4 regions of the Halomonas sp. hl-4 genome follow, and region 4 is predicted to be linked to each of the others. Evidence: predicted binding sites of a transcription regulator. Region 4 holds the regulator's gene; each other region holds the start of a gene.
The links. Region 4 encodes sigma-54, which starts transcription at its own class of promoters, with help from an activator protein. Its sites were predicted from a motif close to TGGCACNNNNNTTGCTNT; they were not measured.
Positions count from the first base shown of each region.

Region 1: CPH17_RS11250 (amino acid ABC transporter substrate-binding protein) is a predicted target of sigma-54. The motif match lies at 2,498-2,515, and genes of this name have one in related genera.
Region 2: CPH17_RS19160 (HAD-IIB family hydrolase) is a predicted target of sigma-54. The motif match lies at 2,825-2,842, and genes of this name have one in related genera.
Region 3: speB (agmatinase) is a predicted target of sigma-54. The motif match lies at 1,751-1,768, and genes of this name have one in related genera.

Region 1 covers NZ_LT907845.1:2,378,003-2,382,674, reverse strand. Annotated here, with positions in the region: gene CPH17_RS11260 (amino acid ABC transporter permease) at 1-120, opposite strand, end outside; gene CPH17_RS11255 (amino acid ABC transporter permease) at 136-1,326, opposite strand; gene CPH17_RS11250 (amino acid ABC transporter substrate-binding protein) at 1,417-2,442, opposite strand; gene speE (polyamine aminopropyltransferase) at 2,668-3,534, opposite strand; gene hemE (uroporphyrinogen decarboxylase) at 3,531-4,646, opposite strand.
Region 2 covers NZ_LT907845.1:4,097,711-4,102,382, reverse strand. Annotated here, with positions in the region: gene CPH17_RS19170 (methyl-accepting chemotaxis protein) at 1-533, shown strand, start outside; gene CPH17_RS19165 (glycosyl transferase) at 611-1,831, opposite strand; gene CPH17_RS19160 (HAD-IIB family hydrolase) at 1,828-2,745, opposite strand; gene CPH17_RS19155 (OmpA family protein) at 3,200-4,150, opposite strand; gene CPH17_RS19150 (hypothetical protein) at 4,469-4,672, shown strand, end outside.
Region 3 covers NZ_LT907845.1:3,300,437-3,305,108, reverse strand. Annotated here, with positions in the region: gene CPH17_RS15565 (YjiH family protein) at 1-575, opposite strand, end outside; gene speB (agmatinase) at 721-1,671, opposite strand; gene CPH17_RS15555 (sigma-54 interaction domain-containing protein) at 1,892-3,310, shown strand; gene CPH17_RS15550 (ABC transporter ATP-binding protein) at 3,423-4,574, shown strand; gene CPH17_RS15545 (ABC transporter substrate-binding protein) at 4,586-4,672, shown strand, end outside.
Region 4 covers NZ_LT907845.1:1,016,590-1,021,261, forward strand. Annotated here, with positions in the region: gene lptC (LPS export ABC transporter periplasmic protein LptC) at 1-72, shown strand, start outside; gene lptA (lipopolysaccharide transport periplasmic protein LptA) at 76-576, shown strand; gene lptB (LPS export ABC transporter ATP-binding protein) at 587-1,336, shown strand; gene CPH17_RS05035 (RNA polymerase factor sigma-54) at 1,441-2,856, shown strand; gene hpf (ribosome hibernation-promoting factor, HPF/YfiA family) at 2,943-3,251, shown strand; gene CPH17_RS05045 (PTS sugar transporter subunit IIA) at 3,256-3,729, shown strand; gene rapZ (RNase adapter RapZ) at 3,820-4,672, shown strand, end outside.

The DNA.
Region 1 (4,672 bases), 1.4 Mb from region 4:
CAGCAGGGTGAAGAGACTGTTGATTGGGCCATTGAACAGATTGCCGCGAAGCCAAGCAATGGGCCCAATCGTGCCTTTCGGCGCCGGCTGCTCGGGTATCATATCTTTGTTATGAATCATAAGGTTGCCTCCGGCCTAGCGTTCGACTAGCGCAACGCGAGCGTTGAACCAGTTCATGAACATGGACACCAGCAAGCTGATGATCAGATAAACCGCCATGGTCATGGCAATGACCTCGATCGCCTGGCCGGTCTGATTCAGCGTGGTGCCGGCAAATACCGAGACGAGATCGGGATAACCGATGGCGGTGGCCAGCGATGAGTTCTTGATCAGGTTGAGGTACTGGCTGGTGAGTGGTGGAATAATCACTCGCATGGCCTGGGGAATTACTATCAGGCGCAGCACCAGCTTACGCGGCAGGCTGAGCGCCTGGGCAGCTTCCGTCTGGCCATGGGGAATCGCCTGAATACCGGAGCGCACTATCTCGGCGATAAACGAGGCGGTATAAATGGTCAGGGCCAGCCAAAGGGCGAGGAACTCAGGAATTACCGTGATGCCGCCGCGGAAATTAAACCCCGTCATTTCAGGCAGTTCCCAGGTAACCGGGACGCCGGTGACCAACAATACCAGCAGCGGAAAACCGAAAATTAGTGCCGGAACAATCCAGCCCACAGGTAAACGTTGTCCTGTTGCTTCGTGCCGCCGCTTATTCCAAACCACCAGCGCGATACTGGCGACGATGGCCACCACAAAGGCGGCCGGTATCAGCCCAAACCCCGACTCAAATAGCGGTTCGGGGATGTATAGGCCGCGCACGTTGAGAAAGAAGGCTTCACCAAAGGTCAGGCTCTCGCGGGCGTTGGGTAGGGCGCGCAGAACGGCGAAGTACCAGAAGAAAATCTGCAACAGCAGCGGGATATTGCGGAACGTCTCGATATAGGCGTTGGCCAGGCGCGCCAGCAGCCAGTTGGGCGAAAGGCGCGCAATGCCGACAATAAAGCCGACAATGGTAGCGGCCAATACCCCCAACCCACCCACCATCAGCGTATTGAGCAGGCCAATGACAAAGGTTCGGCCGTAGGTGCTGTCTTTGGAGTATTCGATTAAGGTTTGGCCAATACCAAACCCTGCGGTTCGCTCAAGAAAACCGAACCCGGTCCTGATACCGCGTTCGGATAGGTTTTCCTGAACATTACCGATAATAAATAACAGGAAAGCCGCAACGGCTGCGACGACCAAGAGTTGAAAAATAAGCGCGCGCTTTGCGCGGTCTCGCCAAAACGGCGGCTTTTGGCCTGCCGGGCGAGCATTAGGTCTTACCGACATGGGTGGCGTCTCCGCGATACGGAAGGTCAATCAGAAGGCCCGCCTATACCTTTGAAACAAGGAATGGCGGGCCGGGGTCAAGCGAGACGCTTAGCGAATCGGCGGTGCGTACTGAATGCCGCCTTCGGTCCAGAGCTCGTTAATACCGCGCTCAATTTCCAGCGGTGAGTCCTTGCCCACGTTGCGATCAAAGCTTTCGCCGTAGTTACCCACTTGGCTGATGATTTGGTAAGCCCAGTCGGCGTCTAGGTCCATTTCTTCGCCGTAGTTGCCATCTTCACCTAGCAGTCGGGCGATGTTGGGGTCTTCAGATTCCAGCATGTCGTCAACGTTTTCGCTGTCCACGCCGTACTCTTCAGCGTTCATCATGGCGAATAGCGACCATTTGACGATGTTGAACCACTTGTCATCGCCTTGGCGAACCACAGGTCCGAGCGGCTCTTTGGAAATGACGTCGGAGAGAATCTCTGAACCCTCAGGGTCGTCAAGTTGAATACGCAGAGCAGCAAGCTGAGAGGTGTCAGATGTCAATACGTCACAACGGCCGGCTTCGTAACCGCCAACGGTTTGCTCAGAGGTATCAAAAACGATTGGGTCGAATTCCATATCGTTGGCGCTAAAGTAGTCGGCCAGGTTCAATTCGGTAGTGGTACCCGACTGGATACAGATTGACGCGCCGTCGAGCTCGTCAACGCTGGAAACGTCCAGGTCTTTGGACACCATGAAGCCTTGGCCGTCATAGAAGGTAACGCCGGTGAAGTTGAGACCCAGCGTTGTATCACGGGTAGTGGTCCAGGTGGTGTTACGCGACAGCACATCTACTTCGCCGGACTGCAGTGCTGTGAAGCGCTCAACTGCATTCAATGAAATGTAGTTGACCGCTTCCGAGTCACCCAGAACGGCAGCGGCTACTGCACGGCAAACATCAACGTCAATGCCTTCCCAGTTACCATCGTCGTCAGGTGCAGAAAAGCCGGGTAGGCCATCGCTGACGCCACACTGCACTTCACCACGTTCGATGGTATCTTCCAGCGTATCGGCTTGAGCCGTCGCCATGCCAGCCAGTGTCAGCGAGCCAGCCGATGCCAATAGCGCCAGGTGTTTTTTCTTCAACATGTAGGTTCCCTCGAATTATTTGAAATCGTTATCCATGCCGTAGCATGTATTTAACCTAGCAAGGAAGATGCCAACAGGGGTACTAGCGGTAATTCAGCGCTTTTCAACGCTAATCAACGAATTCGAGACGAACGTCTAGGTGCAAAAATTACGACTATCTACTTTGCCTGCACCGTTGTGGCGCAGGCAAAGAGAACGATAGTCTAAAACGGGTGTTTGCCGGGGTTATTCAGCTGCGAAAGACTTGCGCATGAAAGGCGGTAAGGAAAGCGCCCCGCGGTGGGCCTCCACCGTATAGTATTCAAGCGGCATGTCGTGGTGGGCCGCTTCTTGTTCGCGGAAGTTTTCAACGTTGGTGGCTTTGCCCGCCAGCGTCACACTCCACCAACCCGACGGATAAACCGGCTGTGGGAAGGGTAGCGTCGCCACGCTCTCAAAACCCGCTTCGCGCATATCGTGGCGTAGTTCGCGAATAATTGAGCCGCTGTGGTAAAGCGGCGATTCGCTTTGCTGTACCATGACGCCGCCATTTTTGAGGATGCGGTGGCAGCGCTTCAGGAAGTCGGTTTTAAACAGCCCTTCGGCGGGCCCCACGGGGTCAGTCGAGTCGATGATCAGCACATCGATGCTCTCATCGGGTGCATCGTCCACCCACTTGACGCCATCATCGAATAGCAACTCGGCACGGGGGTCGTTATTGGACGCCACCAGTGCGGGGAAAAATCGCTCTGAGGCTTTGGTGACCTCTTCGTCGATATCAATTTGGGTGACATGCTCAACGCCTGGGTGACGCAGCACTTCTTTCAGCGTGCCGCAGTCGCCGCCGCCAATAATCACCACCCGCTTGGGATTCTGATGAGTAAATAGCGCTGGGTGAGCAATCATCTCGTGATAGAGAAAGTTGTCGCGATCGGTCAGCATCACGCAGCCGTCCAGCACCAACAGGTTGCCGTAGGTCTCGGTGGCGTAGACTTCCAGGTGCTGGTAAGGGCTTTGCACATCGTGCAGCTTTTCAGAAATCTTCAGCGAGAAAGCGCTGCCGTGGCTATCGAATACCTCGGTAAACCACGAGGTGTCGGGACGTTCGATCATGACGGGGCTCCTGGGCACGTGTCGTTCGGTTGAGTGGCAATGCCCTGATGATATTGGGGGCTAAGATCGTGCAGCGCCTCCATAAAGGCGGTGACGTGGTCAGGATTTGTGAACTGGCTGATACCGTGGCCCAGGTTAAAAATATGACCGGGGCCGTGGCCATAGCTTTCCAGCACGCGGGCCACTTCGGCGCGTATAGCGGAAGGCCGGGCGAACAGCACATTGGGGTCCAGATTGCCCTGCAGGGCAACTTTATGGCCAACGCGAGCCCGGGCATCGGAAAGCTCGGTGGACCAATCGATACCCAAGGCATCGGCACCGGCGCAGGCGATGTGTTCAAGCCATTGGCCGCCGTTTTTGGTGAAGAGAATGACCGGTACCTGGCGTCCGTCGTGCTCGCGAATCAAGCCAGAAACAATTTGCTCCATATAGCGCAGCGAGAACTCAAGGTAAGCCGGGGTAGACAGCGCGCCGCCCCAGGTATCAAAAATCTGTACCGCCTGGGCGCCCGCACGAATCTGCGCGTTGAGGTAGTCGGTTACCGCCTGGGCCAGCGTATCCAGCAGCTGGTGCATGGTGTCCGGCGTGTCATAGAGCATGGTTTTCAGGTGGCGGAAATCTTTACTCGAACCGCCCTCGACCATGTAGGTGGCGAGTGTCCAGGGGCTGCCGGAAAAACCAATTAACGGCATGCGACCGTTCAGTTCACGGCGAATGGTCGAGACCGCGCGCATGACGTAATCTAGGTCGCGCTCGGCGTCGGGGACGCTCAGCGCGGCCACCTCTTCTAGGGTACGCACGGTTTTTCTGAATTTGGGGCCTTCGCCAGTTTCGAAATAAAGCCCCAGGCCCATGGCATCGGGGATCGTCAGAATATCCGAAAATAAAATAGCGGCATCCAGAGGATAGCGCTCAAGAGGCTGCAGCGTGACCTCGCACGCCAGATCATGGTTGCGACACAGATCCATAAAACTGCCAGCATCGGCGCGTTTGGCACGGTATTCCGGCAGGTAGCGGCCTGCTTGGCGCATCATCCACACCGGAGTGCGGTCAACGGGCTGGCGAGCCAGCGCACGAAGAAAACGGTCGTTTTGCAAAGGTGTGGGGGTCATAAACACTTGCTCTTGAGAAATTTGCC
Region 2 (4,672 bases), 1.2 Mb from region 4:
CGACACAGATGAGCAGTATCGTCGCCACAATCGATTCGATTGCATTTCAAACCAATATATTGGCACTTAACGCCTCGGTAGAGGCCGCACGCGCAGGCGAACAGGGGCGTGGCTTTGCCGTTGTCGCCAGCGAAGTCCGCCAATTGGCTAGCCGCTCGGCGGCGGCAGCACAGGAAATTAAAACGCTAATTGATAACTCCGACGCCCAGGTCGTGCAAGGAAGTCGCCAAGTACGCGACACCGGCAGCGTGATTAGCGGTATCGTCGACAACATTAAGCAGCTTAATACGTTAGTGAAAGAAATCTCAGCGGCTACCAAGGAACAAAGCTATGGCATTGAGCAGGTCAACCAAGCTGTCACTCAGATGGATCAAATGACTCAGCAAAATGCCGGGCTGGTACAACAAAGTACCGGGGCAACACAACGTTTAGCAGACCTCAGCTTTGAATTACGCCAGCGGGTTGCACATTTCCAAATTGCCGGATCTCAAGCCTCTTCAACCCAGGCCCTGCCTTCCTCTCATCAGGGTTAATCACTAACCTTCAGTCTGGCTGGGCGCATCACCCATGATACGCCCAGCTAGCCCTCCCCTATCCGAATCAAAGCAACTTAAACATCGCCCTGATTATCCAGCTCCACGGCTTCGTGCATGCGCATGAGCAGGTCAGGGACGGCTGCCTGTACGCGGTTCCAACTGGGAATAAAGGGCCGTTCGCGGGGGTTATCCAGAAACAAATTACCTGCTTCCAACAGATTGCTAGCGAATAACTCAACGGCCTGCTCTTCGCTGTGACGATCAAGACTCAAACCGTTCATGGTGGCATCGTGATCGTAGGCCTCGATCAAGTCCAACGCCAGCCGGTAATAGGTTGCCTTAAGTGTGCGGAAATCTTCACTGCTGAACGTAATCCCCTGGGTGGCCAGTTTGCGATATAGCGCTTTGGCGATATCCAAGCTCATCCGATTCAGTCCGGCATCGGGGTTCTCTTCGCTGACCGGCTGGTGCTTATGGTCGTAGGCATCGGCAATGTCGACTTGGCAAAGCTGGCGCGGTGAGTAGTTTCGCTGAAGTTCAGAGAGAACGCCAATCTCAAGCCCCCAATCCGCTGGAATACGAATCCCCTCTAAAACGTCGCTGCGCATAGCAAATTCGCCCGAAAGCGGATAGCGGAAGCTATCCAAATAGTCGAGGTAAGGTAAGGGACCACATACGGTTTTAAGCGCTCGTAATAATGGCGTTACCATCAGGCGCGAGACGCGTCCGTTGAGCTTTCCTTCGGCAATGCGCGGGTAATAGCCCTTACAGAAGCTGTAGTTAAAGCGCGGGTGGGCAACCGGGTACATCAAGCGCGCCAACAGGCCTCGGTCATAAGTCAAAATATCGCAGTCGTGCAGCCCAACAACCGATGAACGACCAGAGGCCAGTATATAGCCTGCGCAATACCATACATTGCGGCCTTTCCCTGGTTCGAGCGAACCTAACCCGTGCTGTTCCAGCTCTGCATCCAACGCGCGTAAGCGAGGCCCATCGTTCCATAAAATACGTGTGTGCTGAGGCAAGCGTGAGAAGAACTCCCGCGCATATAAAAACTGCTCACGGTCGGCCCGATCCAGGCCAATCACGATCTCACCGAGATAAGGCACCTTAACCAGCTCATCGACAATGGCCGAAAGCGCCGGGCCTTCAAGCTCTGAAAATAACGAGGGCAGAATCAACCCCATCGGGCGGCGCCGGGCAAACTGACATAACTCCTTTTCCAACGCCTCAACCGGGCGACGCGTCAGGTTATGAAAATCGGTAATCACACCGTTTTGATGAAAATCACTCATGCGTTTGCCTCCTTTGCATCACGCGGATTGGCAGGGCTAAGCGCATCGCCCCACCAGTGGGACACCCCTTCAACCCAGCCCTCGGGGCCAGTGGCCTGCGTCCGGTAAAGATGAGGATTGCTTGGCTCTACCACCAAGTCATGACGACCTCGGATCACCACCGCCTGATCAACGGCGTTTAACATTGATACGTCGTTGGGGCCATCACCCAAACCAAGCGAAAGAGGGTCACGCCCACGTAGCGCTCGAAAGCGTCCAATTAGCCATGTGACCGCGCTACCCTTATCGGATGCGCTACCCATGACGTGGCAAAAGCGTCCGCCTTGGGTAAGTTGCAGGCCGTCGCCCTCCAGCGCGCAGCGGAATGTCTCAAGCGCTGTGTCGTCGTCGTGCCAAAGTAGCGGCTCGCTTCCCTCACGCTGGCGGGCTAATTTCGCCTGTGTTGCATCAAGGCCGGTCAGTCCAATTAGGTCGTCAAGGGTTAACTCACTCATGGGGGTAAAGCGCACCCCAAGTCGCTTACGCCAGACGCGCAGTCGGGCGCGAATAAAGCCTATATCAACGCTGGGCTGTTTAATCACCATCCCGTCACGTCCGTTTCCTGGTCGGTCCAGACGAGCATGGCACCAGCCAGGAGGAAGACCGATTACGGCGCCATTCTCGGCAATAAAGGGTGTTGCGGTTAGCCCCAGGGCCTCACGCAAGGGAAGTAACTCAGCACGAGTCTTACTGGTAACGGGGATGACGGGCACTTTCGCTTGTTTTAACTGGGCAAGCCATGCCTTTGCAGGGGTGGCGTCGTAGCTGTGGTGGTCAAGCAGGGAGCCATCTAGGTCGGTCACCACAAGGCGAGGTGGGCCTATATCATGCGCTCTATTATCGGGGGGCGCTGAAGCGCTGGCGTGTTCAAGCATGGCACAGCCTCTCTACTGCTAAGCGGTGGTCGCTCGTTATCGCACTAAATAAAGAAGGCGATAACAGCGTATCTCTTGCTTAGCACGATACGTGCCAATGCTGGTAACGCATTGATATCAATATAAGGAGTCGCAGCGCTGGCGGATGCTGCTAGGGAGTTGACGTAACGCCAAACTCTCCATGCACTTTTATAGTGCAATATCACGATACAAACTCATCAGAACTGCACCTTTAAGGCACCAACATGGTTTTACAATCAATTACAAAAAAACCAAGACAACCCTTGGCAGAGCCTTATAAATAGCTATACTGGAGTTGTACTCACTGGCAACCATGTACACCCCCCCCCTTTGCCAGTGAGCTGCAGTGAGCCAAGCCCTTTATGCCCGCCTCCCCCGGCGGGCTTTTTTATGCGCTGGCGATGACAGGGAAAGTAAATTGAAAAATCAGCATTTATTCCACGTGTATTACCACTTCGACTCGGCGGTTACGCCCTCGTCCTTCGGAGGTGTCGTTATCTGCCAACGGTTGAGTAGCCGCCAGTCCAACGGCACGCAGGCGCTCTGTTGCCACCCCTGAAGCTTCCAACGCTTCCACAATGGCAATGGCCCGGGCGCTGGATAACGCCCAGTTGGACGAATATTCGGGTGTGTCAATGGTTTGACTATCGGTATGCCCTTCAACCCACACTTCCCCATCGTAACGCTGAATAGTATCGAGCAATGTGCCGATCAAGTCGCTACCGTCATCGGTTAACCCCGCATCTGCGGAAGGAAACAGCAGTTGGTCTTGCACCCGCAGACTAATACCCTCTTCAACTCGGGATACTTCCACCCCTTCTAAGTCGGGTAAATATGTTGAACGGTCAAGTTGTTCGTTGAGTGATAAGGCGCCATCAACGGCATCGTTGCTGATTTCTTCGACATTACTAGGCGGCTTATCCGTCAGCACCACCATGTAATTGACCAGAGGAAACGGCAACGGTGGTTGCTCAACAGGGGCCAGGGGCATCGGCAAACGCGGTTCAGGCAACGCTGCTAACGGTTCTAATATATCGTCAGGCATAGCGAGCAACGGGGGGACACCTCTCGTTGTGCGCGGTGGGCGTCCGGCCACCCCTTGAGCGGCCGTTATCGTACTGGCCAGCAATGGCCCCCCCAGCCAAGTCGCTTGGTTAAGTCGCTCATCCCGCGCATTCGCCAACGGTTCGGGCAATGGGACTTCAAGCGGCGGCGCAGGCGACTGAAAAACGGGGTCAGGAGGTGTTTCAGACGCAAACCAAGCCGGACTCGTGGCATCAGCCGCCGCGATAATGATTACAAACAGCGCTACCAGAAGCGTCATGATATCGATGTAGCTCACCATCCACACACTACCGCTGTCGTCTTCGCGGTACGGGGACATAAGCGAATCGTGGCGAGGTCCGCTGCGGTGATCTTCAAGCATCCGTGTGATTACTCATTCAAGTTTTTAACCCCGTGGCCGATCTAATGCAATATGTCACGCTAACCCTACGGTTATCGGTTTTAATGCGTGCCTGAAAGCACAAACCCTGTGTTATTAAAGACGCTGAACCGCTGTCTGCTCAGCTGAGGTTGGCGCGCTGTTGATCAAACGCCGCCTAGTCTATCAAAAAGCCGTTTCGTAGCGAGAAGGAACCATCCGGTGCGCATCCGTTTTATCGATTTATCCTCATTGGCGCTACATCCGCTGGCCATCGGCATGGCGAGTCTTGCGCTAAGCGGTTGTTTCTACGCGAATACCTCGCAAGCCCCAATCGCCACTACCTATCCGTACAGCGAACAGCAACGCATGCAGGCTGCCCATCATTGGAATGTATTGGCCCGCCACGAGGCCACTCAGATCCTCCAGCGTGAGCGCGTTCGCTTCCGAGATTTGCACATAGCTGAAGCATCTCAAGACACA
Region 3 (4,672 bases), 2.0 Mb from region 4:
GTGGCATCGATGGCGCTGCGCCCCGGCAAATTAAAAATAATCCGGAACGGCTTGCGCACCAGGCTGCCGATAAACTCCATAAAGCCGAATTCCACCAGAAAAGGCAGCAGCAGCGCGGCAAAGAAGAAGAAGGTGAGTAGCACCGGCGCCAGGTCGTTGAGCATCACCCCACCGGTAAACGACGCGGTGACAAACTCAGGTCCAAACTGGAAATAGGTCATCAGAGCAAATATCGCACCCAGTATGCGCATCGCAAGCCATACCAGCCCGACGTGGAACATCTCCTGCAGTATGCCGACTTTCGCCCAACTGGGATCGACCAGCTTGACGTAAAGCGTCGCCACCACCGATAGGCAGAGCACAATTACTGCAATCGCAGGCAATGCCGAGCCCAGTAATGTTTGCAAGCCATCGGCCATTAGGCCCATGCCGATGTTAATGGTGTCACCCACTTGGAACGGCACCAGAAACAACAACACCCCGATCAAGGAAGGAATTAAGAATTTAAGCAAATGGCGCCGTTGGATCGGCTCATCGGCGCTTGGCTCGTCTAGCTGCATATGCGAGGAGGACATAAAATTCACCTGTATTGAAGGTTTATTGGAGGTGAGTTGGCGGCGTTGGTCGCGGCGACAAGCGCCGCTGCTTTAGCTTGTCTATTTATCGACTGCGCCTTGTTAAGCCGACGCTTTTCTATCGCAATTTCCTGACGTCATCGGTTTAATCGCTACGCTTTACACCTGGCAGCACGCAGAGCATTTCATACAGCAACGTGGCCCCCATTAGTGCGGTGTTACCGCTGGTGTCATAAGGAGGAGACACTTCCACCAGATCGCCGCCGACAATATTTAAGCCCGCAGCGCCACGCACGATTTCCAGCCCCTGGGCAGAGGTCAGCCCGCCCATTTCTACCGTGCCGGTGCCTGGCGCCACCGACGGATCCAACCCGTCAATGTCGAAGCTGATATACACCGGGATGTTGCCCATCTGCTCGCGCACCTCTTTCATCAGCGGCGCCAGCGAGCGGTACCAGCAATCCTCCGCCGGGACGACACGAAAGCCCTGGTCGCGACACCAGTCGAAATCCTCAGCGGCGTAGCCGGTGCCGCGCAGGCCAATTTGCACCACCTTGCCTTGGGCTAATAACCCCTCTTCCTGGGCGCGGCGAAACGGCGTGCCGTGGGCAATGGGTTCGCCAAACATATGCTCGTTCACATCGGCGTGGGCATCGATGTGGATCAACCCCACCGGGCCATGCTTTTTGGCAATGGAACGCAATACAGGCAGTGTCAGCGTGTGTTCGCCACCTAGCGTTAGTGGAATGCAGTTGTGCTTGAGCACGTCATCGTAAAACGCGGTGATGATGTCGACGCTTTTCGGCAGGTGAAAGGTATTGATAGGCACGTCACCGATGTCGGCCACTTGCAGGCTCTCAAAGGGAGCCGCGCGGGTCGCCATGTTATAAGGACGAAGCATGCGTGACTCATCACGGATCTGGCGCGGCCCGAGACGTGTGCCGGGGCGGTTCGAGGTGCCAATGTCCATCGGAATGCCAATAAACGCCGCGTCGAGTCCCTTGGCAGTCTCCTGCGTGGGCAGGCGCATCATAGAGGCGGGCCCCGCAAAGCGGGGCATTGTGTTGCCACCCAGCGGCTGGTTGAAGTCCGACATGCATCTCTCCTCGATCTTCTTTGAAATTATTGAATCGCAATGCGATCGCTTTTAAAGCGCTATTTAACTGTTAATAAATACTGCACAGAGCGTGCCAAGTCGCCGAAACCGCTAAATAGGCGCTACCGCCAGCTATTTAATGCAAAAATGCATTGAAACAATCAGCCTGCTGATTCAATAATGAATCATCGATTCAAAAACGCATCATAGGAGCCAGCCGGTGAGCAACATCGACAGTTGCGTGCTGCAAACGATTGTGGAGACGGCCAACGACCACTTCTTCATTGTTAGTGGCAAGGGTCGGGTGCTGGATATTAGCCCCGGGGCAGAGGCGGTTTACGGTGTCTCCCGAGAAGAGCTGCTTTCCAGCACGGTTCAGCAACTGCAGCAAGCAGGGATATTAAAGCCGTCGATCACCCTGGAAGTGATGCGCACGCGAAGGCCGGCGCAGCTTATGCAGGTTACCGGGACGGGGCGCCGGGTAATTGCTGAAGCCTACCCGGTGTTTGTGGACGGCAAACTTGAGCGCATTATTAGCCGCTCGCGGGATCTAACCGACTTGCAGTTACTACAAGACGAATATGCTCTGCTGCAAAAACGCTTCAGCGAACATTTAAAACGCAGCCACGCCGCGCCCGACGCCGAAGAACAGGCACTAGATGACGCACTGGATAATCTCCAGGTCCGAAGTAATGTCATGCGCGAAATTGCCCTGCTGCTTAAGCGGGTGGCCCCTTCCGATGCCAACGTGCTGATGCTTGGCGAGTCCGGCGTGGGTAAGACCGCCTTTGCCAAGCAGTTACACCGCTGGAGTGGCCGACGCGATGGCCCGTTTATCGAGGTCAACTGTTCAGCCATCCCCGAAAACCTTTTCGAATCCGAGATGTTCGGCTATCAGCCTGGCGCTTTCAGTGGGGCCGCAAGGCAAGGTAAAGCGGGCCTATTAGAACAGGCCGAAGGTGGCACATTATTTTTGGATGAGATCGGCGAACTGCCACTGTTGATGCAAACCAAGCTGCTCAAAGTAATTCAGGACGGCAGCCTGACCCGTTTAGGCGATACGCGCCCGCGCCGGGTTGATTTTCGTTTGGTAGTGGCCACCAATCAGGACTTAGGCAAACAGGTCGAAGCCGGGCACTTTAGGCTGGATCTTTACTACCGTCTTAACGTAATTCCCGTCACTCTGCCGCCACTGCGCGACCGCCGAGAGGATATCCCCGACCTTGTTGATGCCTGTTTGAACCGGCTGAATCAGCGCTACGGCCGACAAAAAATTCTGGGCAATCAAGTATGGTCGACGCTGATGGGAAGCGAGTGGCCGGGCAATGTGCGCGAGCTGGAAAACTGGTTGGAAAGAGTCTGGCTTTCAAGTCCTAGCGATCAAATCGAAGCTCCCGGCGCTCACCCCTATACCGAGCAATCGTCGATGAATGTGCAAAGCGCCTCGCCTACTGCCGACGCAGCACCCATCGAGCCCCACGAAACCCTCAAGCAATATCTCGCGCGGCTGGAGCGGGAAACGCTCACACAGCTCAGCGCTACGTTACCCAGCACCTATGCCATCGCCGAGCGGCTGGGCATCAGCCAATCCAGCGTCGTTCGACGCCTGCAGCGCTACGGTATTAAAGTCACTCGGTAAATATTTCGCTTGACACAGCTAACGTAACAACCCATCCATATAAGTGTCATGCAAGTGCAACACCTTCAACACAAGCTGTACCAATAACAATCAACAGCCGGTGATGTGTGTTATGAACCAATCGCGTATCCGCCTGGAACGCGTCACTAAACGTTGGGATGCGACCGCCGCTGTCGATAATATTTCTTTCGACGTGACGCCAGGGCAGTTCGTCATTCTGCTGGGGCCGTCGGGCTGCGGTAAATCAACCACATTGCGTATGATCGCGGGCTTAGAAGAAGCCAGCGACGGGCATATTTATATTGGTGAGCGCGACGTAACCCGCTTACCGCCCGGCGATCGCGGGCTGAGCATGGTGTTTCAGTCCTATGCCCTATTTCCGCACTTGAACGTGGCCGACAACATCGTATTTGGCCTACGCAGCCGCAAGGTCCCCAAGGCAGAACAGCGCGAGCGGTTGGCCAAAGTCGCTGAATTAGTCGACCTAACCGACTACCTGCACCGCAAACCGGCTCAACTGTCTGGTGGCCAGCGCCAGCGCGTTGCCCTCGCGCGCTCCGTCATTTCCGAACACCCGATTTGCCTGATGGATGAGCCGCTTTCCAATCTGGACGCTCGCCTACGCAGCGATATGCGCCGGGAAATAAAAGCACTACAGAGCCGCCTGAATATGACGGTGGTCTACGTCACACACGACCAGGTGGAAGCCATGAGTATGGGTGACCGTGTGATTCTGATGCAACACGGCCAGATCGTGCAGGACGGTACGCCCGACGAGCTTTACAACCGCCCCGCCAGCGCCTTCGCCGCAAGCTTTATCGGCAGCCCGGCCATGAACCTGCTACCGCTGGTGGCAGGTGACAACGGCGCCGTTATTGAGGGTGAACCGACCACGCCCGTAGCGCCCCTGGCAGCCGTCGGCGGGCAACTGGGAGTTCGTCCGGAAGATATCGAACTACGTCACTCAGCCGCCCACGGTGTCACTGCAAGGGTGTTGAACGATGAATATTTGGGCGCCGACACCATCGCCCACTTAGCGGTAGGCGAACACACTTTGAGGATTCGGCTGAGCGGTCGCCACGCGATCACCGGCCAGACATGCCGGATTGGCTGGCCCGCCCACGCCGCTCACCTGTTCGGTGACGATGGGCTGCGCCGTGATGACCTTTCGCCTTATCACCTGATGCCCACCGCTGAAACGACGGCCACCAGTGCCTCGCCCTTCAGCTCATTTCAAGACGCTGTACTCCACCCCCCTCGTTGAGGAGTTACCCCATGCGTGCACGAATACCGTTTGCCCTTTCCGCGCTCACCGCGGGCCTGTTAAGCGCTGGCCAGGCTGTCGCCGACGACCCGATTGAA
Region 4 (4,672 bases):
GAGGATGAGGTGAGGCTTGAAGATAACGTTCAAGGCCACCACCCCCCAGAGACGCAACCTGGACAGGAATAAAACATGAAAGCGTTTATCTACACGGCGGTTGCCGCTGCCTGCTTAGTCCCTTTTTATGCGCTGGCGGATAATCACCAGCAACAGCAACCGGTTGAAGTCGAAGCCGATCAGCTTGACCTTGACCAACGTGCCGGTACGGCGGTTTACACCGGCGACGTAGAGGTTCGCCAGGGAGATATGCTGATCAGAGGCGATGAAGTTGAAATCCAACGTAACGAAGAAGGCGAGCTCTCGCGGGCGACGGCACTGGGTGATCGCGCCTATTTACGTCAGCAACCCGAGGACCAAGATGGCCCGATAGAAGGCTGGGGCCGGCGCGTGATTTATCACGTCGCCGAGCGCCGGGTTGAGTTGATTGACCAGGCAGAAATCATTCAACAAGGCGACCGCTTCACCGGCGGACGTTTGGATTATTTCATCGACCGCGAGGTCGTCGAAGCACGTTCCGATGTTGAGAACCAAGAGCCGCAACGCATCCGCATGACGCTGCAACCCGAAGACTAAGGAGAGCCCGATGGTAGCTGCCGCCGAAAGCGCAACTCGAACGCTACACGCCCGCCATTTGGCAAAAAGCTATAAGCGCCGACGCGTCGTAAAAGATATTAACCTGGACATCTCCCAAGGCAGCATTGTGGGCTTGCTTGGCCCCAACGGCGCGGGTAAAACCACCTCGTTCTATATGATTGTCGGCTTGGTCAAGGCAGATGCAGGCAGCGTCGGCATCGACACCCTTGATCTTTCTCGCGCCCCTATGCACGAGCGCGCCAAGGCAGGCATTGGCTACTTACCTCAAGAAGCGTCTATTTTCCGCAAGCTTTCCGTCGCCGATAACATCATGGCCATTTTACAGACCCGAAGCGACCTGGACCGCGCCGGACGCGAAGCTCGTCTGGAAACACTGCTAGAGGATTTTCATATCACCCATATCCGCGACAATATGGGCATGAGCCTATCGGGTGGTGAACGGCGGCGCGTCGAAATCGCTAGGTCACTGGCCACTGAGCCTGCATTTATTCTGCTCGATGAACCCTTCGCGGGCGTAGACCCTATTTCAGTGGGCGATATCAAGTCGATCATCCGCGCATTGAAGGACCGGGGCATTGGCGTATTGATCACCGACCACAACGTGCGTGAAACGCTGGATATATGCGACATCGCCTACATTGTCGGCGATGGCCACATTATTGCCAGCGGCACACCAAACGCCATTCTTGACAATCAAGAAGTGCGCGACGTTTACTTAGGCGCTGATTTCCGTCTGTAAAGCTATCAATGGCATATTTATTGCCGGTGGCATGCTTATTGCACTTGCACCAAAACAAAACTCGCACTAGGGTGGATGCTTTCCGATAACCGAATGGTTCTCTGATGGTCATGAAAGCTTCTCTTCAACTGCGAATTGGCACCCAGCTCACCATGACACCTCAGCTGCAGCAGGCAATTGCTCTGCTGCAGCTATCAACGCTCGATTTACGCCAGGAAATTCAGCAAGCGCTGGACGCCAACCCCATGCTTGAGCAGGAGGATGAGTTCAGCGAACAAGCCGCCAGCGAGCCGGAAGAAGCTGAATGGGCAGACAGCATCCCCACAGAGCTCTCCGTCGACAGTGACTGGTCGGATACCTACCAGGACACGGGCAGTACCGGCAGCTCGAGTGGTGAGGGCCCTGACTTTGAACGCCAAGCGGCGGGGCAAAGCCTACACGGCCACCTCCTCTGGCAACTGGCCATGACCGACTTAAGCAGCCGCGAACAGCTGGTTGCCGAGAGCCTGATTGATGCTCTCGATACAAACGGCTACCTCACCCAACCACTCAACGATATCCGCGAAGGGCTGCGCGCCCAAGGCGTGGAAGGGCTCAGCCAGCGTGAGGTTGAAACCATCTTGTTACGGCTTCAACAGTTTGAGCCCACCGGCGTGTTCGCCCGTGATCTTCGCGAGTGCCTGATGCTTCAGCTCGCCACGCTACCCGACGATACGCCGTTATTGATTCCCGCGCGGCGTTTGGTGCGCCAGTTTCTGGAAGCCTTGGGCAAAAATGATCAACGTCTACTCAAGCGACGATTAAGCCTCGACGATGCGCAGCTAGACGAGGTCGTCCAGCTCATCCGCAGCCTTGACCCGCGCCCTGGCAGCGCTTATAGCGCCACTGACGACAGCTATGTGATCCCCGATCTAGTGGTTCGCCACGATAACGAAGGCTGGCACCTTGAGCTCAATCCAGAGGCGCTGCCTAAGCTCAGGATTCAACCCGACTACGCCAGCCTGATTAAGCGCGCCGACAAAAGCCAGGATAACCAATTCCTCAAAGACCACTTACAGGAAGCCCGCTGGCTGATCAAAAGCCTTTCCAGCCGCAACGACACGCTACTGCGTGTCGGCCGCGAAATCATCACTCGCCAAATCGGCTTTTTAGAGCAGGGCGAAGAAGCCATGAAGCCGCTTATTCTGGCGGATATTGCGGATGCGGTAGAGATGCACGAGTCGACGATTTCTCGCGTCACCACCCAGAAATTCATCCATACCCCAAGGGGTATTTTCGAGCTTAAATACTTCTTCTCCAGCCAAATAAGCGGTCAAGACGGTGACAGCCACTCCAGTACGGCGATTCGTGCACGGCTCAAAAAATTAATTCAGGAAGAGCCCTCCGGCAAACCACTGTCGGACAGCCGTTTAGTGACTCTACTGGAAGACGTCGGCATCCACGTGGCACGCCGCACTGTTGCCAAATATCGAGAAGGCATGGGCATTCCCTCATCCAGCGAGCGACGTCGTTTGCGTTAGATAAACGGAAACTCATCACAAGGGCTTTGCTTAACGGCAAAAAGGGTTACAATCGAAGAACAGTCCGATGGATAAGGAGTACGTCAATGCAAGTCAATATCACCGGTCATCATGTGGAACTGACTGACGCCTTGCGTGACTATGTCAACGAAAAGTTGGAACGCGTCGAGCGCCATTACGACAACATTACCACCGTGCAGGTAACGCTTTCGGTTGAAAAAGAGCGCCAACAAGCGGCCTGCACGTTGCACGCAGCAGGTGCTGACTTGCACGCCGAAGCCCTTGATAATGATATGTACGCCGCCATTGACGCCCTAGCGGACAAAATCGATAGGCAACTCGTTAAGCATAAGGAAAAAGCACAAGCCCGCGCCCAAGGCGCAGGCGTGCGTTAATTCAATGACGTTGGCCACTATCCTCCCCCCGGAGCGCGTTCTCTACGATGTGCCTGGGGGCAGTAAAAAACGGGTGCTGGAGTTTTTCAGCACCTTCATCGCGCAAAACATCCCAAGCCTCGATAGCCAGGAAGTATTCAGTCGCTTGATTGGGCGTGAACGCCTGGGCAGCACGGGAATTGGCAACGGTGTGGCGATTCCTCATGCGCGAAGCCCACACTGTGAATCGCCTATCGCGGGCTTTCTCAAACTCAATGAAGCGGTCGACTTCGATGCAATTGACGGCGATCCGGTGGATTTGGTGTTTGTCCTACTTGTGCCCGAAGAAGCGGACGACACGCATTTGGCCTTGCTGGGCCAAGTCGCTTCCATCATGAACGACGCCGACACACGCCAGCAGCTACGCAAAACGGGCAGTCAACGTGAACTGCTGGATCTCATCTCCGCCAAGATACGCGACCAAGCAGCCAGTCAGTAACCCGCTGGCACGTCCGGTGGGTATAGATTGAGTTAACGTCTTACTCTGGCTGGTTACCCACGTCACTTGACCGCAAGCAAGAGAGCCTTCATGCAACTCGTCATTATTAGTGGACGATCCGGGTCAGGCAAATCAATTGCCTTACAGGCGCTGGAAGATTTGGGCTATTACGCCATTGATAATTTGCCAGCCATGCTACTGGACTCGCTGATTGATGAGCTACGCGACCAGGGGGAACGCACCCATCTGGCGGTTAGCATTGATGCGCGCAATCTGCCGGGCGCGCTTGCTAAGCTTCCCAAGCTTCTCGAAGAGCTTCGCCAACGTACCATCAAGTGTCAGATTGTATATCTGACCACCGATGCACGTATTTTGCTGGAGCGCTATTCGGCTACTCGAAGGCGCCACCCTTTAACACGCAATAGCACGCTCACGCTTGAAGAAGCCATTGATCAAGAAGAGCAAACGCTGCACGAAATACGTGACCTCGCCGATCTCACTATCGATACATCGCGCCTGTCGGTACACGATCTTCGTCGTCGTATCACCGACCAGGTAGCGCATCAGCGACGTGATCAGCTAACGCTGACCTTTGAGTCATTCGGCTATAAGCGCGGTGTGCCGCTCGATGCCGATATCGTTTTCGACGTGCGCTGCCTGCCTAATCCTTACTGGGATCCCTCTCTGCGCTCGTCTACTGGCCGCGACGCCGATATAATTGCGTTTTTAGCTAACTATCCCCTGGTCGATGACATGGCCAGCGATATTCAGGCGTGGCTTGAACGCTGGCTTCCGGCGTACCAAAACAGCCAGCGCAGCTACATGACCGTCGCGATAGGATGTACCGGGGGTCAGCATCGCTCAGTGTATATGGTTGAACAACTGGCGCAGCGCCTCGCCGGGCAAGCAGGTGAGGTACAGTTACGTCACCGCGAGCTGGGCT